One region of the Photobacterium kagoshimensis genome, then DNA from elsewhere that is predicted to be linked to it. Evidence: riboswitches for the same ligand, from Rfam matches in the RefSeq annotation. Region 1 holds a riboswitch; each other region holds the start of a gene.
The links. Region 1 has a riboswitch for thiamine pyrophosphate ahead of thiD (bifunctional hydroxymethylpyrimidine kinase/phosphomethylpyrimidine kinase). Riboswitches for the same ligand answer to the same signal wherever they lie in the genome.
Positions count from the first base shown of each region.

Region 2: linked by a shared signal. The riboswitch ahead of thiB (thiamine ABC transporter substrate binding subunit) and the one ahead of thiD (bifunctional hydroxymethylpyrimidine kinase/phosphomethylpyrimidine kinase) in region 1 are both predicted to bind thiamine pyrophosphate.
Region 3: linked by a shared signal. The riboswitch ahead of thiC (phosphomethylpyrimidine synthase ThiC) and the one ahead of thiD (bifunctional hydroxymethylpyrimidine kinase/phosphomethylpyrimidine kinase) in region 1 are both predicted to bind thiamine pyrophosphate.

Region 1 covers NZ_JAKJSO010000015.1:61,462-63,730, reverse strand. The annotation lists gene L4C35_RS13765 (PhnA domain-containing protein) at 135-710, shown strand; TPP riboswitch at 964-1,075, shown strand; gene thiD (bifunctional hydroxymethylpyrimidine kinase/phosphomethylpyrimidine kinase) at 1,144-1,974, shown strand; gene L4C35_RS13755 (ABC transporter ATP-binding protein) at 2,001-2,269, shown strand, end outside.
Region 2 covers NZ_JAKJSO010000019.1:88,330-90,598, reverse strand. The annotation lists gene thiP (thiamine/thiamine pyrophosphate ABC transporter permease ThiP) at 1-104, opposite strand, end outside; gene thiB (thiamine ABC transporter substrate binding subunit) at 80-1,102, opposite strand; TPP riboswitch at 1,178-1,297, opposite strand; gene L4C35_RS17885 (DUF547 domain-containing protein) at 1,354-2,133, opposite strand.
Region 3 covers NZ_JAKJSO010000022.1:911-3,179, forward strand. The annotation lists gene L4C35_RS19070 (voltage-gated chloride channel family protein) at 1-1,120, shown strand, start outside; TPP riboswitch at 1,222-1,319, shown strand; gene thiC (phosphomethylpyrimidine synthase ThiC) at 1,455-2,269, shown strand, end outside.

The DNA of each region.
Region 1 (2,269 bases):
TTACTTTTGAGCTATTTCTGCTGTACTAAACCGTATGTCGCTACAATATAATTGTGTGATATATGCCCATTTGCCTTCCAAATTCACTAAATGGTGGCATAATACGGCCTCACAAAATCTACGGACAATTTCTAATGACTATTGAAAATATTCTAAAACAACGCAGCGAATCTAAGTGTGAGCTTTGTTCTTCAGACAGCAACCTAAGTGTTTATGAAGTGCCAGCATCACCGGATCAAACTGCTGGTTGTTGTGTAATGGTTTGTGATACTTGTCGTGGACAAATCGAAGATGCAGATACAGTTGAAGCTAACCACTGGCGTTGTCTTAACGACAGCATGTGGAGCCAAACTCCAGCTGTTCAAATCATGGCTTACCGCATGCTTAACCGTCTTGCGGCATCAGAATCTTGGGCTCAAGACCTTAAAGACATGATGTACATGGAAGAAGACATGGTTGAATGGGCTGAAAAAGGCATCGCACTTGAAGAGCTTGAATCAATCCAAACTGTTGACGTTAACGGCACACCACTACAAGCTGGCGATAACGTTACTGTGATTAAAGACCTTCCAGTTAAAGGTTCTAGCCTTGTAGTTAAACAAGGTACTGCTGTTCGTGGCATTCGTTTAAACGACAACCCACTACACATCAGCGGTAAAGCAGCAGGTACGACTATGGTACTTATCGCAGCTTACTGTAAAAAAATGTAATTCAGTCGAATACATTACTCAAAAGGGCGCTAAGTTAGCGCCTTTTTGCTATTCATCATTTGTAAACTTATCCTTCACCTTTCCATTTAGCCATCATATTCCTGCCTCATCCCACTTTATCTAAGAATTTTTCTCTCTTCACTTAATGACTAAATGTTAAATTATCTCGAATAAGGGTAGATGATCTACGTGATTACGTTATAATCCCTGCCATACAAAATGCTAAACATATTGATATTTTCAGTGTGTTATTGAAAGTTAGTCGGGGAGCCTTAGGCTGAGACTGCAAGGTATTTATACCAAATGCGGGACCCGTTGAACCTGATCCAGTTAACACTGGCGTAGGGAACTAACAGCTGTGTCCCCTATTGCGATCACTCAAGATCGGTCTATTGGCACCTGTTATCCCTACATCTATTTTTAGGGATAAATTATGGTAACGCCATCTAAAACACCAATCACTTTAACTATCGCTGGCTCAGACAGTGGCGGCGGCGCAGGCATTCAAGCCGACATAAAAGCAATCTCTGCCACTGGTGGTTACGCGTGTTCCGCTATCACGGCGTTGACAGCACAAAACACACTCGGTGTCAGCGGTATCTTAGCTATCTCACCAGAGTTCATTGAACAGCAACTTGATGCGATCTTCTCCGATTTAGACGTAAAAGCCGTTAAAATTGGCATGTTAAGCGATACTAAGATCATCGCGATGGTTGCCAAAAAACTAAAACAGTATCAACCTAAACATGTGGTGATTGATCCTGTCATGGTCGCTACTAGCGGTGACTTATTACTCCAGCAAGATGCCATCTCGTCGCTAAAAGACACCCTACTTCCCTTAGCCGATACCATTACACCTAACCTACCTGAAGCGGCGGCATTACTCGGCTGCGATGTTCCTCAGTCAGACGCTGACATGGATGCGTTAATCGAAGATCTACGCCAGCTCAATACCAGAACCGTATTGTTAAAAGGCGGCCATCTAGAGCAAAGCGAAACCAGTACCGATCTACTTATTACCGCCGATGATGTGTTCCGCTTTAGCACTCAACGTATTCAGACCAACAATACCCATGGCACGGGTTGTACCCTTTCCGCGGCCATCGCCTCTTACCTTGCTCAAGGCCATGATTTAGTCACAGCAGTCACTCACGCAAAAGGCTATATTTCACACGCTATATCCCATGCTGATTCATTAAACATTGGCTCTGGTCACGGCCCTGTTCATCACTTCTTTGCGGGTCATTTTGATCCAACCGCATAATCGATACGGGCAGAGCTATGAGCGCTATGATTCAAACCAAGATTCAACCCACAGCACAGCATGCGGGTGTAACCGTAACGCTGACGCAGTGCGAACTTCGCTACCACAGCAGTGAACAGACACTTTTTTCACAACTCAACCTCACGCTACCAAAGGGCCAGTGGAGTTGTATTTTAGGCAAGAGTGGTTGCGGTAAAACATCGCTTTTGCGTTTATTGGCGGGCTTATTGGACGAGCAAGCAGATTGGCAGGGTTCATTAACCGCCTCTGACCATCAACCTATTGAGGGGCGTGT
Region 2 (2,269 bases), on a different contig from region 1:
ACCATTAGCGCGGTGATGCACCCAGCAGCCATGATGCCGGGTAATAACGAGGTAAAGCGAGTGTTCAAACGAAATGCCTTTATTGCGTGAGGGCGTGTTGCCATTCGCGAATCCAGCTGCGGCGCTGCTTGGCAACATCTGTTGCATCAAATTCCAGTGCTTTGGCTGGGACGGTCAGCTGGTTAAAACCGTCAGGCAGTTGTTGATTTGTTACTGGGTACATCCAGTTACCTGTGGCCATATTGGATTGGAAGCCATCACTAACAATGAAGTCCATAAATTGATCGGCTAACTTAGGGTGTGGGCTATTTTTAAGTTTGGCGGCCACTTCCACTTGCATGTAATGCCCTTCGCTGAAATCAGCTGCGATATATTGGTTCTTTTGTTCTGCGATGATGTGGTAAGCCGGAGAAGTGGTGTATGACAACACCATATCTGCTTCCCCTTTGAGGAACATGCTATAGGCTTCGGACCAACCTTTGGTGACGGTGACTGTTTTCTTGGCCAGTTGCTGCCAGGCATTGGCTGCTTGATCGCCATAAACCGATTTCATCCACAGCATCAAGCCTTGGCCTGGGGTTGAAGTACGAGGATCTTGGTAAAGGATCGACAGATCATCACGCTCGACTAATTCTTTTAAGCTCTTTGGTGGGGTCTTTAGCTTGGTGCTGTCGTAAACAAAGGCAAAGTAACCATAATCGTAAGGCACAAAGGTGGTGTCATTCCAGCCATTTGGTAGCGTAACTTTGCTGGTATCGACCTTATGTTGCGCGAGCAGGCCGGTTTTTTTAGCTTCTTCGATAAGGTTGTTATCAAGCCCTAATAAGATATCTGCTTTGCTGTTGTTACCTTCCAAGCGCACGCGGTTAAGAATAGACACGCCATCATCGAGTGCCACTAAGTTTAAGTTACAATCGCATTCTGCTTCGAATGCAGTTTTAATGGCTGGGCCAGGGCCCCAATCTGAGGCAAATGAGCTATAGGTGTAAACCGTTAGTGTTGCTTTTGGGTCTTGTTCGGCGGCAAATACACTGCTGCTCGCGAGTGTTAAGGTAAGTAAAGGTAGTAGTTTTTTCACAAAGCGCTCCTGATGCCGTTGCATCCTGCTGGCAATAAATCAAATGAGCGAGGGTTGAGAAAAGGGCGGCTGAAGGGCATACCTAGCGATATAGGCGATGCTTAGCGACTTCTCAATTCCTACGCCAGTATTAGCTGGTTCAGGTTCTGTGGGTTCTGCGTGTGCAATCTCAGCCGAAAGAAAGTGTCAACCTTCTATTTAGCTCCCCAATGAGAACGTCGTCATTGTAATAGTGCAAGCGTGGTGTTGCTAGGGCATGAAGACAATGATTGGCATTATTTTGCCTCGTTCAATGCCCAGTCGTAATCATAATCAATTGTTTTGAGTACCACAGGTGTGGTGCGGTACTGATTTAAGTGTTGCTGGAGCTGCGTTGTGTTGCCGAAGTCTGCTTGATACCAATCGTAGATGGACGACAGCTGGGTCTTGTTATTCGTGCTAAGAACGCCTTTTTTACTGTTGATGAATTGTTTGGCGGCTAGATCGAGTAAGTGGTTACTATTGCTGGCCGTGAAGGCATGGGGTTGTAGGTTAGGGCAACCTAGACTCGCACAGTTCACTGCATAGTGAATACGTTTGTCTTGCCAAATCGGACGCAAGATACGGTGCTCGATATCATTGAGGGTGAGCTTTTTGCCGTTGATGGTGACCACTTCATCATCCCAGGGGCCAAAACTAAACAAGCCGCCGAGTTTTGTGATCGATTTGACGGGGTAATTATCAACAATGAGTTTGACGGTCAGTGCGTTATACAGATTGATCCAGTAGGCAAATTGTTCCGCTTTGCGGTATGCCAACGGGTTGAGTTTACTCATTTCTCGAATGTAGCGATCAAGCTGCCATTTTCCCTCTTGATCGACTTGGTGATAGCTAAATAGCGTTTGCTCCCCTTGCTGCACTATGTAGTGATTAAGCGTCTGTTGCCACAACTGGTGGTTGATTGGCATGGAGTTAGTTTCATCACTGCTTTGCCAGTATGGCCATAAATCCGCTTTTGGGGCTGCGAACACAGTGCTACTGACGAGCAAGATGAATGCTACCAAAACAAGGTGCAAGGGAAGTAAAAGACGAGACGGCATAATCAACCTTTTTAATCAGTAATAACCTAATAACTTTAGACCGAGGTGAAAGGCTTTTTATTACAGGTTTTACAGTTGTTAGATGGTTGTTTAACTTGCCTTATAGGAATTT
Region 3 (2,269 bases), on a different contig from region 1:
TGAGATACACCAACCTGGGGCTGGTATTCCGACTCGAATGGGGCCTTTAGTACTTATTACTACTGTGATTACGCATTTATTTGGTGGCTCTGCTGGTCGCGAAGGGACTGCGGTTCAAATTGGTGGCGCAACAACGCACTGGCTAGCGCGTATCTTTAAACTTAATGAAGCGGATACGCGGTTGATTTTAATCGCAGGGGTAGCGGCGGGCTTTGGCGCCGTATTTGGTACACCGCTGACCGGCGCTATATTTGCGTTAGAAGTCTTAGCGATTGGGCGCTTGCGCTACGATGCCATCATTCCTGCCTTATTTGCTGCTATTCTAGCAGATCTCGTATGCTCTGCTCTGGGGGCCCACCACACGCATTATCGAATCGACTTTCTCGAAAACATCACTATTTTCGATCATGTGTTAAAAGTCGATGTTTGGCTAATGGTGAAGATTGTCTTTGCATCGATTGCTTTTGGTTTAGCCGGATATTTATTTGGTGAGTTAACCCATGCATTTAAAGATATTTTCAAAGCTACATTGAAAAACCCTTATGTCATTGTGGTAACGGGCGGCTTGATGGTGATTGGAATTACGCAGTGGATTGGTAACTATGACTATATCGGGTTAGGTGTTTACAGCACGCGAGAAGGCGGTGTCAGTATATTGAGTGCCTTCACCGACGGTGGGGCTGAATGGTATAGCTGGGCTCTAAAGTTATTGTTAACAGCAATTACCTTAGCGGCAGGTTACAAAGGGGGAGAAGTTACCCCGCTGTTTTTTGTCGGGGCGACATTAGGAAACACCATGGCTTGGGTAATGGGAGCGCCTGTTGATTTATTTGCTGCATTGGGCTTTTTAGCCGTTTTTGCTGCTGCGACCAATACACCTTTGGCTTGTACCATTATGGGGGTTGAGTTATTTGGCGCTGATCATATGTTGTATTTCGCTATTGCTTGTTATACCGCGTATTATTTTAGTGGTCATACTGGAATATATTCATCGCAACGTGTTGCTGTACCAAAACTTTTTGATGATGAAGGTGCACCTAAGATTACTCATAAGTTGGGTGAACTGAGAGAAACACATTCATCGCTACTGAAAGCGTTAGTGAAGAAATTTTCTAACTAAAAGATAAGGCTGCTTTTGCAGCCTTTCTTTTTCATGGTACTTAGCCCAAATTTATTGGTTTCGGCCTTGCTGCGCTTTCTTCCCTTCCCTATACTCCTTGCTGAAACTTGTCGGAGTGCCATTTGGCTGAGACCGCATTGCGGGATCCGTAGAACCTGATCAGGCTAATACCTGCGAAGGGAACAAGAGAAAATCTTCTGTTTAACGGTACTAATATATCCTTTCATCGCCGTTAAGCTATCAGATGATGCTGCACACCCTACGTGTACGCCTCTTGTTTATGCACCAATCCGCCAAGCAAATATCCCAACCACGGAACCGTAAGGATTTTGCTATGTCGATTCGCAAACAAGCGAGACTGGAAGCTAAACAATTTATAGATTCACTCACTGCCCAACCATACCCTAACTCTCAGAAGGTCTATGTCGAAGGTAGTCGCCCTGATATCCAAGTGCCCATGCGTGAAATTGCACTGGCAGATAGCTTAGTGGGTGGTACCAAAGATCAGCCTATCTTAGAACCTAATGAAGCGATTCGTGTTTACGACACTTCAGGTTTCTACACCGATCCTGAGCAAGATATTGATATCTACGCGGGATTACCAAAGGTGCGAGAGACTTGGATTGCTGAGCGTAATGATACAGAGCTGCTTGATGGTCTGAGTTCCGCTTACTCTAAAGAGCGCCTTGCTGATGACACATTGGATGATCTTCGTTTTGGTGAACGAGCACGTATTCGTCGTGCCAAAAAAGGGGCGTGTGTTACTCAGCTACACTATGCGCGCCAAGGTGTGATAACGCCTGAAATGGAATATATCGCAATACGCGAGAACATGGGGCGTGCAAAATACCGTGATGAGGTCTTGAATCATCAGCACCCAGGTATGAACTTTGGCGCTAATCTACCAGAAGAAATTTCCGCAGAATTTGTTCGAAAAGAAATTGCTGAAGGTCGAGCGATCATCCCTGCCAATATCAACCACCCTGAATCAGAGCCAATGATCATTGGCCGTAACTTCTTAGTCAAAGTGAACGCCAATATCGGTAACTCCTCAGTGAGTTCCTCCATTGAGGAGGAAGTTGAGAAGTTAGTGTGGTCGACCCGTTGGGGCGGCGATACTGTGATGGATTTATCGACAGGGCGTAATAT